Regions from separate parts of the Desulfoluna sp. HI9BLuna genome, predicted to be linked through region 1. Evidence: riboswitches for the same ligand, from Rfam matches in the RefSeq annotation. Region 1 holds a riboswitch; each other region holds the start of a gene.

Region 1 (5,325 bases):
CATGGACGGGGAGTTCCAGATCGCGAGCAGCAATTTCGACGGATTCAACGTCAACCGGGGGCCCGTGGAGAACAAGGAACTCAACGCCAGCACCACGGCGACCTTTGACACGGATCTGGATTTTTGTATCTGGCTCGGGGACCTGCCCATCTCGGGCACGGCAAGCGTCTCCCTTAAGTTCTACAAAATCGTGAGCGACCCCAGCGGCATTGACAAGCAGGTCAAGATCGCCGAGAGCGTCCTGACGTTGAACAACAAGACATGATGCCCTCCCTCGGGGCCGGTTGTTTACGGCCCTGTGCATAAAAAACACCTCTTCGGGCATGGGCCCGGGGAGGTGTTTTTTTGTTTAGTCCGTCCGGGGGGATAAAAAGGACATGGGCCGTGTTGACTCGACCAGGGAGATGGCCCCGACCGGGCAGGTGGTGACGCAGAGGCCGCAGCCTGTGCAGGCGTGGGGATGAAATACCACCTGATCGTTCTCAAAAATTCGGGCTCCGAACACACATCGGTCCACACACTCCCCGCAGTGAACGCAATCGTCCATCTGCGTGACAGCGGCATAATCTGAGTGGGCGATGAGTTCCTTTCGCCCGGAGTCGCGAATGATCTGCAGCTCATGGCAGCAACACGGGCAGCAGCTGCACAGGGCATACAGCGCATGGTCCGGCCTGTACAGGGCCAGGTGAACGAGGCCGCATCGGTTGGCGTGTTTCAGGATTTCCTTGGCTTCAGAAAACTCAACACGGCGGGCTTCCCCTTTTTCAATGCATGCCTCGGCCATTTCATCGAAGAGCAGGCAGACCTCAAGAGGGTTGTTACACCGTTTGTATCGGACCCTGCATTCGCACGCCTGAACCGCTACGACTCTTGCCGTGCGCACGATCTCCGTCACCTGCTCTGTGGGGAGCACCCACTGTTTTTCCTGAACCGATTCGGAGACGGGAATCACCCGTGATGAATGGGAGATCCTGCGTGTCTTGAGCCATTTGTCATAGGTTGCGAGGCGTTTCGAGAGATAAGAGTCCATGGGCTCTGCTCCCCATCAGGGTTAAAGCCCGGTGAGCATCAAGGCCCCCAGGGCTGTAAGCGCCGTGCCGGAGACGGCGGTGAGGATTCCCGGAAGGCGTCTGGGCCGTGCCGAGGTGGTCTTCAGTCCGGCGTTTTTTCCTGCCACCACAAGGATGACGGCGGCGGAGATGGTGGCGGCCATGCCCAGGGTGATACCAAAGGCCATGAGGATGCCCAGGTGGGTGAGGTGAAGGCCCATGGCAAGGAGCATGACCGTGACGACACCTGGGCAGGGGACCATGCCGAAGGCAACAGCGGCCAGAAGGCCCCCGGTTTTCGGGGCACTTTCCTGATGGGGCTTGGGCCGTGCTGCTTCGTAGATACCGGAGAGCAGGAGAAAGAGCCCCAGGAGGATGACAAGGGTAAAGCTCACCTGGCTGGTGAGGCGGGTGGCGTCTTTGAGGCCGGTGGTCATGCGGATTTCAAGGAACCATTTGATGCACAGCACGGTGAGGATCCCGGAGAGGCCGTGGCTCAAGGCGACGATGTTGCCGAAGAGGACTCCGTCTTTGGCCTTGCGGTTTCCGTGGAGCATGTAGGCGGTTGCCACGGCCTTTCCGTGGCCGGGACCGGCTGCGTGGATGGCTCCGTAGAGGATGGCAAGTCCCAAAAGCGGTGCCAGGGCAAAGAGGTCGGGGGCGGCGGCAAAGGATTTCAGGGTGGCGGCCATCTCGTTTCTCATCTGGAACTGGATGAGGATGAGCTTGTGCATGAGGCGTGCCCCAAGGCCCGGCGCAGTATCCGGGGGGCCGAAGGCGTGGGCGGCAAGGGGGCTTAAAAGAACCCATGTGAAGAGGGCAGGGGCTGCAGAGCGGATGCGTGGGGTCATGGGTGTTACTCCTTACCGGAGATGGAAACAACGGCTTCAATAGGGTGAAGCATGCCGAAGTAGTATGATTCTTCGGTGTTCTCCCTCAAGGTGAACCCCATGCCCTGGGGCACATCCCCGGAGAAGGAGAGGGGGGCGTCTTCTGAGAGAAAGAGGGCCGAGTAGTTGGTGGGGTCGTACTGGCTGAGCCGCAAAGGCTCTCCCTTTTCAGGCTGCGGGGAAATGGGGATTGAAAAGCGATACACCACGATGCCGTCCTGGGCCTCGCAGTTGAAAGAGGCAATGGTGACGGCGTGATTTTTGGTTCCGCTGTGGGTGATGAAGGTGAAGTAGTGTTGCTCGGAGAGGTAATCAAAGGCCTCGGATTTAAGCGTGTTCAGCTCTTTGGGGGAGAAGGTCCCGTCGCCGTTGGTGTCGTAGTCTTCCAGGATCATGGCTGAAAAGCCGTCGTCAAATGCCCAGTCTACATCCAGGCGAACCGGTTGCTTTGCCTCGAAGCAAAGGGTCATCCGGCTGGTGATAAAAACATGGGGGTGAGCCCCCGGAAAGGACAACGGGGCAAGGGTAAAGATAAGGGCCAGGGCAAATACTAAGGGAATGCGCATGAAGACGGTTCCTGCGTGTTAAAGGTTACTTCGAATCGTTTCGGTTCTATATAAAGTGGGTGGAACAGGGAGCGCAAGGGAAAAAGGGCGGTGGGCCGAGTTCGTCGATCCCGGGTTTTTCGCCGGAGATTTTCGCCGCCAGCATTGGTGGTTAACGGATGTTGCCGTGAGCCGCCCCCTGGGGACGGCTGCCTTCGTTGGAAAACAGAGGGTGATACTTGCCGGTAACGTGCATATTGTCCTGTGTTTGTCGAAATTTATCTTTGGTCCGTGTGCTGCTTTTCTCCTTGACAAATCAACGGCGGGGTCATTATAACTTCATTTACTCAGGTGATGAAATAGATTGCCTGGTACGATACACGCCCTGCGGATGAGATGTTTCCCGCATGCATCAGGGGTGGGCTCCCGATGTCATATCTTAACGCTGCATAAATATAGATTGATACAACCTAAAAATTTGTTTGACGTTCAGGTTCCCCGGTCTCGTGATGTCCCGAGACCCGGGCTAAGAGGGAATCCCGTGAAAATCGGGAACGGTCCCGCCGCTGTAACTCCTGCAAACCTTTCAACGCGTTGTGCCACTGGGTCAAACCGGGAAGGCCGTTGAAAGGGGGGGAAGTCAGAAGACCTGCCTGGATGTATCGGCACGGAAAGGAACGATCCATGATCGTTCCGAAGGCCTCGAGGAAGGTCTTGTGCAGAGTGTGAGTCTGTGGTGAGGATGAAAACGGTTCCCCATATCGATGCATGCATCGGTATGGGGTTTTTTTATGGGCTTTTTTGAAGCAGGTAGCACGATGAATGAACGAGAGTTGTTGAAACGGCACCTGCCCTTCGGCAGGCTTTCTCCTGAGGCCCTTGATCGCGTGGTCTCGGCGTTTCAGTCCTATCGGTTCGCCGAGAAGGAGAAACTGGTTGTGCAGGATGAAGTGGCGACCTGGGTTGGCTTTGTGGTGTCCGGGAGCATTGAGCTTCGCATCAAGCGTTTTACCGGAGGGGATCTCTCCTTTGGGTCCCTTCGGCGTGGGGGTTTTTTCGGGCTGATGTCCTTTGAACCCAAGGGGATGTCCATTGCCAGCGCCGTGGGTGCCATTCCCGGGGTTGTGCTCATGGCCAGGCGCGAAGCCTTTCATCAGATGCTGGAGACGTTTCCGGCATTGAAAACCTATTTTTACAAGATGTCCCTGGACAGGGTCTGGACCGCCTACCAGAGCCTTTACCAGGGAAAAGCCGCCGAAGGCCCCGGTCCGTCCATGCCGGGGTGCGCCGCCCTGGAGGTCCAAAAATCCATCGATTTCATCGACCGAAACTTTATGAATCCCATCACCCTGGAGGAGGCCGCCAAGGCCAACGGCATGAGCAAGTTTCATTTTTCGCGGATTTTTAAGGACAAGACAGGCATGTCCTTTAAAGAGTACCTCAACATGCGGCGAATCCATGTGGCGAAAAAACTGTTCATGGCGGACAACCTCAACGTGTCGGAGGCCTGCTACCAGGTGGGCTTCAACGATCAATCCTATTTTTGCAGGGTGTTCCGCAAGCTCGAAGGCTATACCCCGTCGGAGTTCAAGAAGATATGCACCGGGCAGTTTCCTGCCAGGAAACGGGGGGAATCCCATGCCAAGGTGGTGTCGGGGTGAATGCCGGGAAGGGACTGACTTGAATGATAAGGGCAAGTAAGAGGTCTCGGTTGGCCCGGAGGCTCCAGGTGTGCTTATGTCGATGGCATATGGAAGGCTGCTATGTCTTGACCATGGTGCATAAATGCACCCTACGGGCCGTGGGTTTTACCATTGGCTGGGATTAATGGATCTTATCGTTGGATAGCTCAAGGCGGCCGTGCATGAGAAGGGCCGCACTGCAGGGGGGGCCGAAGGTGCCGTTTAGTATGTATGTTTTTGCTGACTGTGGCAGGAAAGTTGATGTGAAGTAAATGGACCCCTCGGCAAGGATATTGATGTAATTTGAAAGTTGAGGGTTCGGGTCAAATGGGTTGTCGTGGCCCACTATCCTTGCATAAAAGTTTTTTTCGGTTCGGAAAATGACCCCTTTCAAGGTGTTGGGGGGAAGTTGGCCTGTGTCGGCTTCCGGGGCAAATCTGCCCATATCTTTTTTGCAAAAGATATAGACAGTGTTATGTTTTTTCCCACCCAAGTAAATTTCCGACAATTCACCGCTGTGAAAATCGATGTTTATTTCAGATGCAATGGTGAAATTGTATGCACTGTAGTATAGCTCACTGCAAATTCTATTAAAAAATAAGGTCGCATTGTCAGCGGCGTTTGCGTTGCTGAAATAGTATATTCGTCCATGGTGATCTCCGGGGTGAAGGCCGAATACATATTGTGGTGTAAAGCCTGGGTCATCTTTTCCTCTTCGATACAGTGTGTTTCCGAAGTCGACAGGGATTTCGTTTTCGCATGAAAGTTTGTGCTCATTAGTCTCCGGCCATTGATCCACGGTATATACCGTGGCGTTGGCTCTCAGGTACTCCCAGTCAATGGGGCGGACATCATGGACCGGCGGGGCATTTTGGAGCCCGGTCCGGCAATTGACGATTCGTCTGCCTGCAGTGACCAAGGTGTTTCCTGTTACCTCCACGGGTTCGATGAATTTGATGTCGCCGTTGGCATGGACGCCGCCCATGTTTGTTAAGACCAGCTGGTCCCGGCGCCACGTGTGGGTGGATCGAATTTCTGACATGTGGGCTTCTCCATGGGCCAGGATACCGAAACGCCGCCGAAACGCCACGGAAGCCACGTGGACGTCGACATTTTTTTTCTTTTCCAACTCTCCCATAAGAAGGGATTCTCTGACAGT
Region 2 (5,325 bases), 1.2 Mb from region 1:
TGGAGAATTTCCTGGCAAAGCATAGCGCACGGACCCGACGTGCGCTGGAAGAGCAGGGCATTTCCCCTGAACGGGCCGAGACCCTTTCCCGGGTCCGCATTTTTACGGGCAAACCCGGGAGCTACGGTAACGGTGTGTCGGAAATGACGGGCATGAGCGGATTCTGGGAGTCCGACCAGGAGATCGCCGATGTGTGGAAGCGACGCATGGGGTTCGCCTTCGGCCAGGACCTCTGGGGCGAGGAGGCACAAGGGTTGTTGGCAGAGAACCTTAAAAACGTTTCCGCAACGGTCCACAGCAGCTCGTCTGCCCTGTACGGAACCATGGACAACGACGATGTCTTTCAGTACCTGGGTGGCCTCTCCCTTGCCGTAGAAAAAGAGACGGGCACCCGCCCCGACGTTGTGATGACCCGCCAGGATCGCCCGGACGCCGTCACCGTGGAGGGCATCGACAAAACCATCGGCCGGGAGCTCAGGAGTCGCTACATCAATCCCAAGTGGATTGCGGCCATGAAAAAAGAGGATTACGCCGGGGCACGTGAGATGGCCCATTTTGTGGAGTACATGTGGGGCTGGCAGGTAACGGTTCCCCATGCCGTCAAAGAGACCTCCTGGCAGCAGACTTACGACGTCTATGTGAATGACAGCCTGGGCCTGGACCTGAAAACGTTTTTCAACAAGGCCAACCCCTGGGCCTATCAATCCCTCACGGCCCGCATGCTTGAGTCCGTGAGGAAAGGGTACTGGGCTCCGGACGAATCCGTGACGAAGAACCTGGCCAAAGAATACGCCGTGGGCGTCATTGAAAAGGGCGTGGCCTGCTGCGACCACACCTGCAACAACCCCTTATTGAATCAGATGGTGGTGACCCTTATCTCCATGCCCGGCATGCTCTCCCCGGAGATGGTGGAAAAATTCACCCTGGCCATGGAAGAGGCCGTGGGAACGACCCTTGAAAATCAGCGAGCCAAACAAAAAGCGGTCCACGACAAGGTCCTGGCGGCCGCAAAGCCCCATACAAATGCGCCCGTTGAAAAAGCCGAAGCCTCTCAGGTATCCGATCCTGCAACTCCGTCAGAAGCCGAAGCCCTTGAGGTGACTGAAACCGGCAGCGGCGACCGAAAGGTCCAGGGGTACAAGATGGAAAAAATCGAGACCAGGGAAGAGACCACAAAACTCTCCTCATCCGGGGTGATGTGGTATGCGGCAATTTTTCTCCTGGGCTTTATCGGGTTGTTTGCCTGGGGCATGACCAAAGCCAATGCATAACCCGGATATTTCCTGGAAACCATGCAACCGCAAACCGCCTCCAACACGGAAGCCACCCTGTTTATCGGCCACGGCACCGATCACCCGGCCTGGACCACCTATTTCGCCCTGGACGCGATGCTGAAAAGCACCTACGGCCCCAGTGCCTTTACGGGGGTGGTGGAGGGCTTTCCCGAGGCTGAGGATATCGTAAGTACGGTTAAAGCAGCCGGTTTTACTCGGGTGAAGATCGTTCCGCTGATGCTGGTGGCCGGGGTGCATTACCTGAAAGACCTGGCTGTCAACGATGAAGACTCCTGGAAAAACCTCTTTGCAACAGAAGGCATTGAAGTCACCTTCATCGAGCGGGGTATCGGGTACATGCCGGAGATTGTGCGGCTCTTTGTCCGGCACCTGGAAGAGGCTATGGACATGGTCCTTGAATCGGAAACGGTGTAACACCTTTCTGGTGACGTGGTGAATCAAGCCGCAGGATCTGTTTTTCTTATTGTTATGCGTTTTTATTTTTACTGCAATATAAGGCTATTACACTCTTAACTGCAGGCATGAGCAAAAGAAAAAAACGGCGCCCCTTGTTCACGCACAGAAGGGGTGACAAAAAAGATAAGAAAGTGTTTGACACACGTCGAATATCTTGTGTAGATAAACATACAAATTGATCTCTGGTGCACGCTTCTTTTTTAACAAAGAGATGCTGCTTAAAAGGGAACCCCGTGAAAATCGGGGACGGGCCCGCCGCTGTAACCGGGGACGAACTTCGTATATACGCCACTGCTCATGATCTGAGCGGGAAGGCGCGAGGGTTCGGACGATCCGGAAGTCAGAAGACCTGCCAGGGTGAATTCACCTGCTTATGCTTTTTGTAAAGTACAATCAGGTGAGGGGTTTCGTTCTCGCGGTAGGAACTGGAGACCTGATCAGACGACATGGGAAAAACGGCCCCATGCCCCCTTTTTATTTAAGGAGCGGCATGGGGCTTTTTTGTTTGGGCGAAACGCCCGAGGTGTCTCTCTTCTCTCCTTATACCCAGCCCCCTTGAATGGAAGCCCCCCGCAACTCGAAACAGCAGTGGTTCAGGTGGTCGTTCTGCATGGAGGATCGCCGCCTCCAATGCAAAACGAAGTCTGATGTTTGTGGAAGGAAAAGTAATGAGAAAAAGTCTGATGATCGGTGCTGTCGCCGCCTGGGTGGCGGCCAGCTCCCCGGCCTGGGCAACCGACGCTGCCCTGGATGAATATGTGGTGACCGCGTCGCGAGCCAAAGAGAGCATTACGGAAGTGGCGGCGGCTGTGACGGTGATTGACTCGGAAACAATCGAGAACTCCTCGGCAAGAAACTTGGGAGAGCTGCTTGTGGAAAAGGGCGGCGTTCAAATACGCGAGTATCCCGGAGCTCTGACGACTGTGAAGATCCGTGGGTTCAGCACAGACACCCATGGAAACGACCTGATGGGTAATGTGCTTATCCTCATTGATGGTCGCCGTGCAGGGACCGGCAACGCAGCCAAACTGATCACAAAAAATGTTGAACGAGTGGAAATTATCAAGGGGCCTGCAGCCGTTCAGTACGGTTCGGCGGCCATGGGTGGCGTTGTAAACGTTATTACCAAAAAAGGGACCGGGAAGCCCACCGTTTCAGCTTACGCAAAGACCGGATCTTATGACTACAACGAATTTGGAACTGACGTGTCGGGAACCGCTGGCAAAATCGATTTCTCTGCGTCTGTATCCCATTCCGAAGAAGGCGATTACGAAACAGGCAGCGGCAAGGAATACTTGAACACGGGTAATGATGGAATCCTTCGTGCCAGCCTGAACACAGGGTATGAGTTTTCTCCCGGACACCGCATCGGATTGACGTATACGCTCTTTGATGGCGACGACATCGGCAACCCCGGCAGTATCGACGCCAACGACCTGGACAACACAAAAGATTCGAAAAACAGCTACTACGACGTTACTTATGACGGGAAAAACAGCACATCGTCACTGGCATGGATGCTTCGATACTTCGGCGGAACGGACAAAGACACGTGGAATGACCCTTCAGATAGCAATGCCTCGGGGTGGGATGACGGCATTCCCAGTGTGCATGAAACAGACAGCAAGGGCGCTCAGGCCCAAGTTTCATACGATGGTCAGCGATTCGGGCTTACCACCGGCGTGGATTGGGTGGATTATGATGTGACCAACGAGCCCAGTGCACCGAATAACACAGCATTTGACAACACAGCCGGATTTGCCCTGGGAAAGGTTAAACTTCTTGACCAGAAATTAATTTTCATCGGTGGGGCTCGGTATGATCACTACTCCGTAGATATTTCCGGAGATCAAGGCAGCGATAAATCCGATGATGACCTGAACCCAAGCCTGGGCGTTGTCTACAACCTCTCCAAGCAGGTCAAGCTCAGGGCATCCGTTGCCGACGCCTTTCGCATGCCCTCTGCAGAACAGCTGGCCGCTGATTTTACGTCTTACGGGACTCATTATGTCGGCAACCCGGATTTGAACCCGGAGAAAAGCCGAACCTATGAAGCGGGAGTGGATATTACCCGTGGTAGCTTAAAAACAGGCCTCACCGTTTTTACCACCGAATATGATGATAAAATCGTGACTGACAAGCAGCATGGATTTACTACCTACAAAAACCTGGATGAAGCAACCATCAGTGGCGTTGAAGGCGAATTTTCCTACACATTCTCCGACATCTTCGGGGGCTGGGAACTCAGGCCCTACGCCACGCTGACACATCTTTTCAAATACGAGGATGCAGAGACCGACAAAGACCTCAAGTATACATCGGATCTCGATATTTCAGCAGGCATCGCTCTGACCGATCTGGATGGGTTCTCTTCGGATCTCAGCGTCTCATACCTGAGCAGCCAGGATGTGGTTAAGTACAACCCTGACTGGTCAACATCCGATGTGACGCTTCCTTCGGTCACCGTGACCAATTTCACCATCACCAAACGCGTGCTGACCACGGACAAGTTAGGGAGCCTGTCCCTGCGCGGTGAAGTCAAAAACCTGTTTGATGAAGATGCGGCCTATGTTCTGGGATACCCCATCCCGGGCCGCCGATTTTTTGCCGGGGTAACCTGGTCCTACTAATCCGGGTTGTCCCCACGACCCGGGCTGGGACCGGTTTCCCCGCTCACCAATTTTCGCCGGACCTGTGACACCGGCGGAAAATCAGGGGGGCATCGTCGCCCCCTTGAAAACCCCTTGAAGGCCGTGCCCGGCGCATCAGGGCAGGCCGCCCCCGTTTTTCCCGTCTTTGGCTGTATGATTGGGCAGCTGCTAAGAGGGCGGGAGATCCTCCTTGCGGAGGGCGGTTCGGTTCTTTTTGAACCGAATGCAAAGGAAAGGGCCGGATAAGGGGTGTTGCTCCGCCCGTTGACTCGGAGCATCATGTGTATCTCCTGATCTGTGGTTGGAATCAGGGGCAGGGGAGGGACAACGGCGTCCCTCCCCCCTCCCATGATATCCGGCTGGATTCGGAGATTTTTTGTTGATGGGATCATCTCGCATTGCCGGATGATCTGTGCTATATATCGCAGCGATCATGGCAATTGATCCCTAGTTATCACAGCGCCTTGCTGAAATGATTTTGTTTCTGCGAGGCTTTGGTGTTTTCATCCCGAGACAGGTACAGGCAACATGATTCACTTATTGAAAAGCGGCGGCCTGCTGATGCTACCGCTGGTTTTATGTTCTTTTGTGTCACTGACCCTTATCATTGAGCGATCCATCTTCTGGCTCCGCATCAGGCGGGATAAGGACCGAGAACTGGTCTATCGGGTCCTGGACCTTGCCGAGCAGGGGCTCTGGGACGAGATCCGCCTGGCTGCACGGGGCTCCCGCAACTTCATTATCCGTATCCTGATCAACGGCATCCTGCATCGCGATTACTCCATGGCCATGGCCATGGAATCGGCGGCATCGGATGAGCTGCGCAAGATGAGGCGTTTCATGGGCGTGTTGGAAACCATCATCACTGTGGCTCCCTTGCTGGGGATCCTGGGAACCGTGGTGGGCATCATCCATTCTTTCGA
Region 3 (5,325 bases), 3.0 Mb from region 1:
TGCCTTTGCAGGGTAATAGGTCTGGGCGCTCATGGGGCCAGGGGCTTTTCATCATGGGAAAACCACACGGCCACGTGGGGGTACATCCGATGAAACCCACGAATCGCATTTGCCGATTCCCGAACGGCCTGCTGCCCTTCTTTCCCGCCATCGGAATTCATGAACACCCCCTGGGTCATGCCCCAGGCCGAGAGCTCCGCATCCCCCACGACAAGGATGGGGAACGGTTCCGCATTGATCAGGTAGGCAAGATGGTCCGTTGTGTGGCCCGGTGTAGACAGCGCCCAGAAGGAGCCGTCCCCGAACAGGTCCACCGCATGATCAAACGGAGGAATCGCCGGAGCTGAATCGGTATCAATAAGAGAGATATCCCCCTTTCCTTTCAGGTGGCTCCCCGTCATCAGGCGGTAGTGCGCCGAATTCTCCTTCTTTCCATAGCATATATTGCACCAGGGAGACAGGGCCGGTATCCCTGCGGTATGGTCCGGGTGCATGTGAGTCAAAAAGAGGTGGGAAGGATGGATGTTGTTTTTTCGAAGCCGGGACTCTAAGTCCTCATCTTTTTGCTGGGTGTAGCGGGCCCTGTTGCCCTCGAGAAAATCGATGACAAAGGGCGACAAATTCCCAAAGGGGGGATTTTCGTAAAACGACCTGTCAAACCCGCTGTCGATGAGGATATCGCCCTTCTCCGGGTGGTGAAAGTAAAACACCATCACCGCGTGGGAGACGGTCTTCGATGTGTCCACACCCGCCGGGATACTCTCCGCCTGGGTGTAAGGTGCCAGGGGGGAGGTAATCGTCCCTGTGTTCAATGCCCTGAATGCCATGGGCCTTGATGCCTGAAAAACCTCATCCCAGCTGTGATACTTTTTCCCGTTCATTGTCATGCCTGCGTCCATGGCTTCCTCCTGTGTGCCGTTTGGTTGCGTCTTGGTTTCCGGCCCTTCGCCTTGCAAAGGGGCTGTGCCGGTCTTATTGGAAATCAAGTTCCGTGCCGAACATCACATCTCCCCCGTTTTGAGCAAATTACGTCCGGCAGCCGCACACAAAGGATCGCATGCGGTGTCACACGGGGTCATATGTGGTCCTATGTCTGCAACGTGACGTATATGGCACCCAGAAAGCATGCTTTGGAACCTCAGGCATAGGAGACAACGTCGTAGTCAATCTGCTGCTCGTCAAACCACCGCTTGATGGCCGTAAACCCCCGGAAGCCACTTTTTAAAATCTCCAGAATGTTGCCGGGGCAGATGGCCTTGTCCGCATAGAGCCAGTACTCGTAGTCCCAGTCCCCGAACGTGCCGGCCGCCGAAGGGCCTGTGTCGCAGCCCTGTACCACCAGCTTGTCTCCCTTGAAAAAAGCCTCGATGGTTGTGCTCTCGCCTTTTTCACCCACGTACCTGTAAACCGTCACCTTCTCATCCATAATCGATTCCTTAATTTCTTTTGCCTTATGTTTCGATGTCCCAGCCCGGGGGCACCCGACCTGAAACCATGCCGAACACCCACGCGCAAGAGTATCTACCGTTTCTCCGCTGTTTCCCTATGAAACGGATCACGCCTTAAGAGACGCGGGGTGAAAGGCCCCATGGCTATTCATACCTTTAAAGTCAAAAGTTACGTCACAAGGTACCGAGGGCACAGGAAACCCGACATTAATTTCTTACCGAGAAGGTGCAACTTGTTGTTGACAAAAACGGAAAATGAGTGATAGCAAACCTCATTCACACAGATGTCCTTAATCGGACTTAATAGGGAAGACGGTGTAAATCCGTCACGGTCCCGCCGCTGTAATCGGGGACGAAAAACGCAGGCACGACACCCCTGGTGCGTGTTCATGTCACTGGCTTTGCCGGGAAGGCGCGTTGAGTAGATTGATCCGGAAGTCAGAAGACCTGTCTGTGATGTGGCATACCCATGTTTCTTGCGAGCGACGAAAAACGTGGGAGAGCCCCCTTAGGCGGGGCGACCCGGGGATCAAGTTTGAACGGGTGCAGTCCCTGGCTTTTGTATTGAAGCTGGGGATTTTTTGTATCCGGACCTGCCCATGAGCCACCGGGACCCTTGCCTGCCACCCGGCATGCACGTACCGCGGCCATGGATGCCCCTGCCCGGGTATCGTTTAAAAAAAATCCCTGTTGAAGCAATGGAAGCAATTCCACTTGAGATGCAGCAGGTGAGACAGTGAATTACGCAATACGAAGATGTGCAGTCCTGACCCTGGCCCTTTGCGCCCTGGGCGGTTCAACCGCCTCGGCAGAAACCACGGAAACGCCCTCCATGGAAGGAATCGTCGTCACGGCCACGCGGGTGGCGGAGGACCGGATGGAGGTACCCGTCACCGTTTCTGTGGTCACCCGTGAACAGATCGACCGCATGGGGGCCACCACCCTCGAACAGGCCCTCAAAACCGTTCCCGGCCTCCAGGTGGGAATCCAGGGCAACGCCTACCCCCACATCGAAGTCCGGGGCTCCCGGGACACCAAAGACCTGGCCGTTCTCATCAACGGCATCCCCTTCCGCCAGGTCAATGGCTCCGCCGACCTGACCATGATTCCTTTGAACATTGTGGAACGCATCGAGTTTGCCAAAGGCCCCTCCTCCTCCATCTGGGGCCGGGGCGCCGTGGCCGGAACCTTGAACATCATCACCGTCCCGCAGGATACCTCCAAAGCCTCCACCACTTTCGTGGCAAGGGGCGGAAGCTTTGACACCTACGGGGCAGACACCCGGGTGCTCAGGCCCACCGACAAAGGCTATGTGATGGTCAGCGGCGGCGGCACCACCAGCAACGGCTATCAGGACGGTGTCGGGCGGGACGCCCAGAACGCCATGGTCACAAGCCACCATGAGTTCTCGGACACCTTTGCCGTGGATGTCCAGGCCCTCTTGTCCAATGTCAACGCGGACAGGGGCTCCACCATCCCCATTGTGGACGGAAAACCCATGGACGGGGTCACCCGGGAAGAGAACCACGCCATCGACGGCGCGTGCTACGACGGAAGGTATCAGTCCGTCACCATCTCCCCCACCCTCTCCCTCTCCGAAAACGTGAAGATCACCAACGACCTGACCTTCACCCAATTCGACAGCTATGCCACCGGGGGCACCACGGTGACGGCAAGTCAGAGCAACAAGGGCTGGTGGGTCAGCGATTCCGAGCAGACCGCCTTTCACAACGACCTGCGCATGACCCTGGACCACACCGGCGAGACCGTGGACAACACCTTCCTTGTGGGCACCTATGTGGAGATCGCCTCCCAGGACAAGGACGCCCCCGGCTACTCCTGGAGCAGCATGCCCAAATACGGCCCCCCCAACTGGGACACCCCCTTGACCAACGTGGGCAACCCGGCCACGGGCAACCCCACCGGCACCACGGTCAAAAGCGAGTTTGAACAGACCGTCTACAGCGCCTACGCCCAGGACACCCTGGCCATCGGAGACGTCTCCCTCATGGCGGGCATCCGCTACGATCACTTCCACGAAGAGCTCACCACCTCCAATAAAGACGTGGAAGCCGACCAGAGCGACTCGGCCTTCAGCCCCCGTGTGGGCGCCACCTGGAACGCCTTCCGGGTGGGCTCGGTTCAGACGGCCTTCTTTGCCACCTATGCCGAGGGCTTTCGCACCCAGTTTCCCAAGCTCAGCACCAAAAACAACAAAACCCTTCCCCAGATCCTGGACCCGGAAGAGACCAAAAGCTACGAAGCAGGGGTCAAGTTCTCCTCGGGCAACACACTCTTTGCCCAGGTGAGCTGCTTCCGCACCGAGAAAAAAGGCCCCCGCTCCTTCCGCACCTCCACCGATGATTTTCTCTTTACCAACACCCGCACCGAGGTGGACGGCGTGGAAGCGGAGATCTCCTGCCGCATCACCGACGCTGTCAGCGCCTGGGGCCACTACGCCTACCACGACGCCCGCTACGAAGAGTTCACCGATACCTCGGGCAACTCCTTTGAAGGCAACCGGGTGCGCATGTCCCCCGAGCACATGGCAGGCATCGGCGCCAACCTGGCCACGGACTTTTTCAACTGGAACGTCTCGGCCAACTACGTGGGCGAACGCAACCTGCGGGACAACACCACCGGCAACCTCCACACCCTGGATGACTACATCACGGTAAACACCGCCGTCACCGTGCCCGTGAAGAACCTCTCCTTCCAGGTGGCCGTCCACAACCTCTTCGACGAGTACTACATCGCCGACGATTTCTCCTCCAAAGACGCCGGCTACCCCGGAGAGCCCCGGAGCGTCACCGTCAGCCTGAGGACTGATTTTTAAAGCGAGGTGAGCCACAAACTTCGTAGCAACCGGATACGTTCTTTCGTTCCCAGGCTCCGCCTGGGAATGATGCTCGGAGGCTCCGCCACAACGGTTGAAATCGCTTCACACTGGCAAGGTGAAGGTAGGGTGCGCTTGCGCACCGCCGAAGAATCGTAACGGTCATGAGCCCCTATGAAGATGCCCGCCAAACTGTATAGACGCGGTAAAAGACGTTGGTTTTTCGAACAGATGGTGCGCAAGCACACCCTACAGAATGTCACAAAACGAACTGTAAACATGGCTCTGCCAATCTGTGGTCGATTGGGCTGAATCGTTGCAACGTTTTCCACGGATCACCGTGACCTGACCAATTCCAAGGAGCCGGGCCATGCCCATTAAAAAAGTACTCATGCTGCTGTGCCTGCTGGCCCTTTTGGCAGGATGCCGCCCGGCCCCGGACGGAACCGTCACCCTGGTCTGGGCCACCAACAGCCACCCGTCCCGGGTTGACGCGGCCCGGTGGTTTGAAAAGCAGCACCCGGGGGTCCGCGTGGAGATCATGCCCATGGGCGATGCCAGGCAATTTTTCCTGAAATGCCTCTACGGAGACGCCCCGGATGTCATCACCTTTTTCTCCGCCGACACCTTCCAGGCCTTTGCGGAAAACGGGCTTTTGCGTCCCCTGTCCGGGCCATCCAGACACGCCTGGCCCTACTACGACGCCCTTCAGGATTACTGTTTCAAAGGGAAGACCGACGAGCTCATGGCCCTTCCCCAGGTGGCCTACCCCTATGTGCTCTATTTCAACCCCGACCTTGTGCCCAAGAACAAAGCCATGGCCGTGCGGACCTGGGGGGAGCTCCTGGCCCTGATCCGAACCCTGTCCCCGGCGGTCACAGACGCGGAAAAACCCGTGTTCGGCCTGGACATCCAAAACGAGTCCGTCTGGTTCACCACCTGGTACTGGCAGCGGGGCGGACGGTTCTTCTCCCCGGAAGGGGATTCCGTTCTGGACCGGGACATCGCCCGGGACACCCTGGCCGCCATGGCGTGCTGGCG
Region 4 (5,325 bases), 420 kb from region 1:
GTACCCGACCCGATCGGGCCAGGGAGCTGATCCTGGACCTGTCCAGCTACATGCGCCGGAACCTCGACCAGAGCAAGGGCTACATCACCGTCCAGGAGGAGTTGGAGCAGGTGGAGGCGTACCTGGCCATTGAGCAGGCCCGCTTCGGCGACCGCGTCTCCTATCGGCTTGATGTGGGGGAGGGGTGCGACAACTGGCCCATCCCCGCCCTGGTGATCCAGCCCGTGGTGGAAAATGCCGTCAAGCACGGGATCACCCCCAAGGAAAAGGGGGGCACGGTGGCTGTTTCCATTGACTGTGATGCAACGCTTCTCACGGTGCGGGTGACCGACGACGGCGTGGGAATGTCCGAGGAGACAGTGGGCCGTCTGTATAATCCCGAGGAGCTGGCCGCGGCCGGTGAGGGCATCGGGGTGCGGAACACCATCCACAGGCTCCGGCGGATCTACGGCCCCTCCTGCCGCATGGTCATCGAGAGCACCCAGGGCCAGGGCACGGAGGTCTCCTTTTCCATCCCCCGGAACCACCCTCCAGCCCGTCCCTGACCTCCCTTTTTGAAAGCTCTCTGGCCGCCCCTTTGGGCGGCCATGTTGTTTCGGCACCCTCCTGATGCATTCCATCCTCGAAAAACGACATGGGCCGTTTCGAGCGTGGCGTATCCCCTTTTTAATCCGCTACAACAGCAGGTGTGAAAGAGGAACCGCCCCACGGGCGATCAATGCGTTTTGTCATGGAGGTCATTTAGATTATGCTTACTTTTTTTGCGTGCGTCGCTGCACTGATTCTCGGGTACTTTACCTACGGTACCTTTGTTGAAAAAACCTTCGGGCCGGACAGTTCCCGAAGGACCCCCGCCTACGAGCTTGAGGACGGGGTGGACTACATGCCCCTTCCCAAGTGGAAGGTGTTGTTTATTCAGGTCCTGGACATTGCCGGGATCGGCCCCATTTTCGGCCCCATCCTGGGGGCCCTCTACGGCCCGGTGGCCCTGGTCTGGATCGTCATCGGGTGTATCTTTGCCGGGGCGGTTCACGACTACTTCTCCGGCATGCTCTCCATGCGGAACCGCGGGGGCAGCATCCCCGAGGTGGTGGGTGACTTCCTCGGTATGCCCGCCCGACAGGCCATGCGGGTCTTTTCCGTTGTGCTCCTCATGCTGGTGGGCGTGATTTTCGTTCTGGCCCCGGCCAAGCTCCTCACCGGGCTCACCGGCGTGAACACCCAGATTTTTATCTTTGCCATCTTTGGCTACTATTTCCTTGCCACCATTCTTCCCATCGACAAGGTCATCGGAAAGATCTATCCCCTGCTGGGCGCCCTGCTGCTCATCACCACTGTCGCCACCGTGGTGGCCCTGATGTTCGGTGGCTATGAGATCCTGCCCAACCTGGATGTGACCACCAGCGCCCATCCTGCGAACAAGCCCATCTGGCCCCTGCTGTTTATTACCCTTTCCTGCGGTGCCATCAGCGGGTTCCACTCCACCCAGTCTCCCTTGATGGCCCGGTGCGTCAAAAACGAAAAGGACGGCCGCGCTGTCTTCTACGGCGCCATGATCCTGGAAGGGATCATCGCCCTGATCTGGGCCACCGTGGGGCTCTCTTTCTACAAGTCTCCGGAAGCCCTGAACGCCGTGATTGCCGCAGGGACTCCTTCAGCCGTTGTCTCTGAAGTCTCCAACGTTCTTCTGGGTCCCGTGGGCGGCTTTCTGGCGGTCATTGGGGTTATCGTTCTGCCCATCACCAGCGGGGACACCGCTTTCCGAAGCACCCGCCTGATCCTGGCCGAGTCCTTTAAGGTGAGCCAGTCCCAGACCGCCAAGCGGCTCATGATCGCCGTGCCCCTGTTTGCCCTGGGCTTTGTCATCTCTACCCAGAACTTCGGGATCATCTGGCGCTACTTCGGGTTCTCCAACCAGGCCCTGGCCACTCTGGTACTCTGGTCCGCCGCAGTCTTCCTTGCCAAGGAGATGAAGAATTACTGGATCGCCTGCCTGCCGGCGACCTTTATGACCTCTGTGGTGGTCACCTTCATCCTTCAGGCCAAAATCGGCTTCGGGCTCTCCATCGGAACCTCCACCGTCATCGGTGTGGGTACCGCCGTGGTACTGCTCTGCCTCTTCGTCTTCAAGTTTTCCGGTGTGCGGGCAGCGAAACGTGCCGACGGACTTGCTGAATAAGCACTGCCCGTGAAGGAATTTTCCGCCATGTTCCCTGTCCGGTGCCATCGTTCGGATTTTTAAAGGGATGGCCGTCGGGCAGGGAATGGGGCATGGGCCTTAGATTGGCTTGACAACCGGAAAAGTGTGGCTTAGGATCACATCCTATGCTTGGTGCAGCTAATGCTTAATAGGGAACTCCGTGAGAATCGGAGACGGGCCCGCCGCTGTAACCGGGGACGTCCTTCGCAACAACGCCACTTTCTTGATGCGTCCGAAGTGATCGGGTCGAACAATGAGGGGAAGGCGCGAAGGCTCGGATGATCCGGAAGTCAGAAGACCTGCCATGCGCTATATGATGTCCCGTTGTCTGATGTTATCGTCATATCTTCACCGTGGTGAGAGGGGCGGCCTGAAACAGGAAAAGCCGCCGGAACACGGGGATTGAATCATATAGAAGTGGCGCACTGCCGTGGTAAAGGGTGCGCCCGACTTTGAGGATTGAATACGGAATCCCCATGCTTGCATACGATTGCAGGCATGGGGATTTTTTTGTTTGGAAGACCCGAAAATTTGTCCCCGTCACGGCGGTCGATTTTCGGGTGAGTACGTGACCGGGTCCCCGCAAGGGGTCTTGCATACACGCAGGAAGGGAATCCCGTGAAAATCGGGAACGGTCCCGCCGCTGTAACCGGGAACCGTACGGCACGGGTGAGGGGAATCTCTCTCATCCATAAGCCACTGCCCGCTGCTGGCTCTCCTTTTCAGGCCGGCGGCAACCAGGGCGGGAAGGTGCGCCGTTCGGAACGCCCGGGAGTCAGAAGACCTGCCCGGCATAAGACGTGATGTTTTGGGTGCGGCATGCCGCATCACAAAACACCCCTGCGGAGAACAGGGGAACCGCGTGATGAAAAGGGCGAAGCAAACAGGGAACAGCCCTTTTTCGGAGATGGTCGGACCGGAGGGGCTGTGCAAGGAGTCAGCCGGGCTCCGGTCCTTTGTAAATGATCAGTTTATAAAGGAGCCGATGATGAAAAAAGGCATGATTCTTTGTGTGCAGGGGCAGCTACCCGAAGGCGTTGCCCCGGATGACCTGCTTAAGGGCGGCCATCTGTCCTTTGACGTGGACAAGGTGGCCGTGGTCTCTCCCCTGGACGGAGAAGGAGACATCCATTGGGCATGGTGGCGCATGATATCCAAGGGGTTTACCTCGATTCAGTGCCGTATGGCCGGGTATGAAAAGGGGCGTATTGCTTTAAAAGGAGGCAGCGTTCCCATCTGGTCCATCGGTTGAATGCCTGGGTATCATATTTAATAAATACACCTGTTACGTACGGAGATTTAAAAACGATGAAAAAGACGACCCTTCTGCTTTTGATTGTATCACTGCTGTCCTTTCTGGGTGTAAATCCCGCCACGGCAGCCACCAAAAAAGAGGCGGTGGACGCCGTGGTTATTGCAAGCTTCGGCACCAGCTACCCCGAAGCCCTTCAGGCCATTCTCACCATCGACAAAGAGATGAGAAAAGAGTTCCCCAAGGCAGAGATCAAGCACGCCTTTACCTCCAACATCATCCGGGGCATCTGGCACGACCGCGCCAATGACGCCGCCTGGAAAAAAGCCAACCCCGGCGTTCCTGCGTGGCTGTATGACGTCAAAGGCCCCCTGGCAACCTTCGGCGCCCTGCAGGAAGAGGGCAAAAAGCGCGTGGTGGTACAGACCACCCACGTCTACGCCGGGGAAGAGTACCTTGATCTCAAGGCCTATGTGGACGCCATTGCAGGCATCGATACCCTCCGCGCCAAGTGGAAGCCCTTCTCCTATCTGACCCTGGGCCGTCCCGCCCTTGGCAAAGCCGGGTTGCACCCCGAGTACCGAAATGACATTGAAACCGCCGCCAAGACCATGGCCGCGGATGTGAAAAAGGCCAAAAAGATGGGCGCTGTGCTGGTCTACATGGGCCACGGAAACGAGGTGTTTCCCACCAGCGCGTACATTGAATTCCAGAAGACCATGAATGCCATGTACCCTGAGGTCACCACCCTGGTGGGGACCGTGGAGGGCTACCCCGGCCTCGATGACGTCACCACCGCCCTGAAGCACATCAAGGCCAAGAAGGTCTTCATGAAGCCCTTTATGGTGGTTGCCGGTGACCATGCCAGAAATGACATGGCCGGAGAAGAAGACGACGCCTGGAAGACCATCATGGAGAAGATGGGCATCAAGGTGACTTGCGAGCTCAAAGGCCTGGGCGAGAACCCCGAGTGGGCCAAGCTCTACGCAAAGCATGCCGTGGACGCGGTAACGGTTCACACCGGCAAGTAGTTTTCTATGGTTTGGTGGCCTCCGGCGGCCCTGCCGGAGGCTAAACTTTTAATCCGCCTTCGCCCAAGGGCTACGGTGCGACATGAAAGTTTAACAAACAGGTTTCAAAAACCCTTTTTGGGTGAGTTTTGCTTTAAAGGCGGATGTGATTTGACCCGAGGAACGAGGGACAAAACGCATCCGCAACCAGCTTTCAAGGTGGCACACCTTGCCGCCGGAGGTTTTCGCTTTTAAACCCGAACGTTGATGGAAGGCCCCCCATGACCATCGCCACGGAGTCCATGAGGAAAACAAAACCCTCCCTTGCCCTGATGAAAGGCTCGGCAGGGTTGGTGTGCTTGTGCGCGCTCCTTTTCTGCGCGGTGCTGCTTTCGGCCCGCATGGGGTTTGTGGCGTTTTCTTTTAAGGACGTCCTTGGGGCCCTCTGGAACGGGATCACCGGCACGGACGGGGCCACGGCAGCGGCTGAAACAGCCCGGGTCATGGTCTGGGAGGTGAGGCTTCCCCGCATCCTGACGGCGGCAGCCGCAGGGGCCGGGCTGGCCGTGGCCGGGGCCGTCTATCAGAATATTCTCCTGAATCCCCTGGCCGACCCTTATACCCTGGGCGTCTCCTCCGGTGCCGCCTTTGGCGCGGCCGTGGCCCTTCTCTTCGGCATGGGCAAGACTCTCTTGTCCGTTCCCCTCTTTGCCTTTGGCGGCGCCATCCTCACCCTGTTTATCGTCATCGCCATGGCCTCACCGTCGGGGCGGCTGCTTCGGTGTGGCATCGACTCTTCCAACCTCATCTTATCGGGCATCATGGTGTCGGCCATCCTCTCGGCGGGTTTGAGCTTCATGAAA

Evidence for each region. Region 1 has a riboswitch for cobalamin ahead of ACOYW0_RS19960 (helix-turn-helix domain-containing protein). Riboswitches for the same ligand answer to the same signal wherever they lie in the genome.
Region 2: linked by a shared signal. The riboswitch ahead of ACOYW0_RS24665 (TonB-dependent receptor plug domain-containing protein) and the one ahead of ACOYW0_RS19960 (helix-turn-helix domain-containing protein) in region 1 are both predicted to bind cobalamin.
Region 3: linked by a shared signal. The riboswitch ahead of ACOYW0_RS07520 (TonB-dependent receptor) and the one ahead of ACOYW0_RS19960 (helix-turn-helix domain-containing protein) in region 1 are both predicted to bind cobalamin.
Region 4: linked by a shared signal. The riboswitch ahead of ACOYW0_RS18275 (hypothetical protein) and the one ahead of ACOYW0_RS19960 (helix-turn-helix domain-containing protein) in region 1 are both predicted to bind cobalamin.

What each region holds. Positions count from the first base shown of each region.
Region 1 is NZ_CP186555.1:4,896,266-4,901,590, forward strand. It holds gene ACOYW0_RS19940 (hypothetical protein) at 1-265, shown strand, start outside; gene ACOYW0_RS19945 (4Fe-4S binding protein) at 350-1,030, opposite strand; gene ACOYW0_RS19950 (HoxN/HupN/NixA family nickel/cobalt transporter) at 1,052-1,900, opposite strand; gene ACOYW0_RS19955 (DUF1007 family protein) at 1,906-2,505, opposite strand; cobalamin riboswitch at 2,959-3,155, shown strand; gene ACOYW0_RS19960 (helix-turn-helix domain-containing protein) at 3,303-4,145, shown strand; gene ACOYW0_RS19965 (pilus assembly protein TadG-related protein) at 4,309-5,325, opposite strand, start outside.
Region 2 is NZ_CP186555.1:6,069,890-6,075,214, reverse strand. It holds gene ACOYW0_RS24675 (cobaltochelatase subunit CobN) at 1-1,271, shown strand, start outside; gene ACOYW0_RS24670 (sirohydrochlorin cobaltochelatase) at 1,293-1,709, shown strand; cobalamin riboswitch at 1,918-2,122, shown strand; gene ACOYW0_RS24665 (TonB-dependent receptor plug domain-containing protein) at 2,420-4,381, shown strand; gene ACOYW0_RS24660 (MotA/TolQ/ExbB proton channel family protein) at 4,991-5,325, shown strand, end outside.
Region 3 is NZ_CP186555.1:1,891,368-1,896,692, forward strand. It holds gene ACOYW0_RS07510 (MBL fold metallo-hydrolase) at 30-899, opposite strand; gene ACOYW0_RS07515 (hypothetical protein) at 1,139-1,426, opposite strand; cobalamin riboswitch at 1,714-1,917, shown strand; gene ACOYW0_RS07520 (TonB-dependent receptor) at 2,185-4,284, shown strand; gene ACOYW0_RS07525 (ABC transporter substrate-binding protein) at 4,655-5,325, shown strand, end outside.
Region 4 is NZ_CP186555.1:4,478,034-4,483,358, forward strand. It holds gene ACOYW0_RS18265 (LytS/YhcK type 5TM receptor domain-containing protein) at 1-545, shown strand, start outside; gene ACOYW0_RS18270 (carbon starvation CstA family protein) at 749-2,179, shown strand; cobalamin riboswitch at 2,314-2,521, shown strand; cobalamin riboswitch at 2,758-3,006, shown strand; gene ACOYW0_RS18275 (hypothetical protein) at 3,201-3,452, shown strand; gene ACOYW0_RS18280 (sirohydrochlorin cobaltochelatase) at 3,509-4,483, shown strand; gene ACOYW0_RS18285 (FecCD family ABC transporter permease) at 4,744-5,325, shown strand, end outside.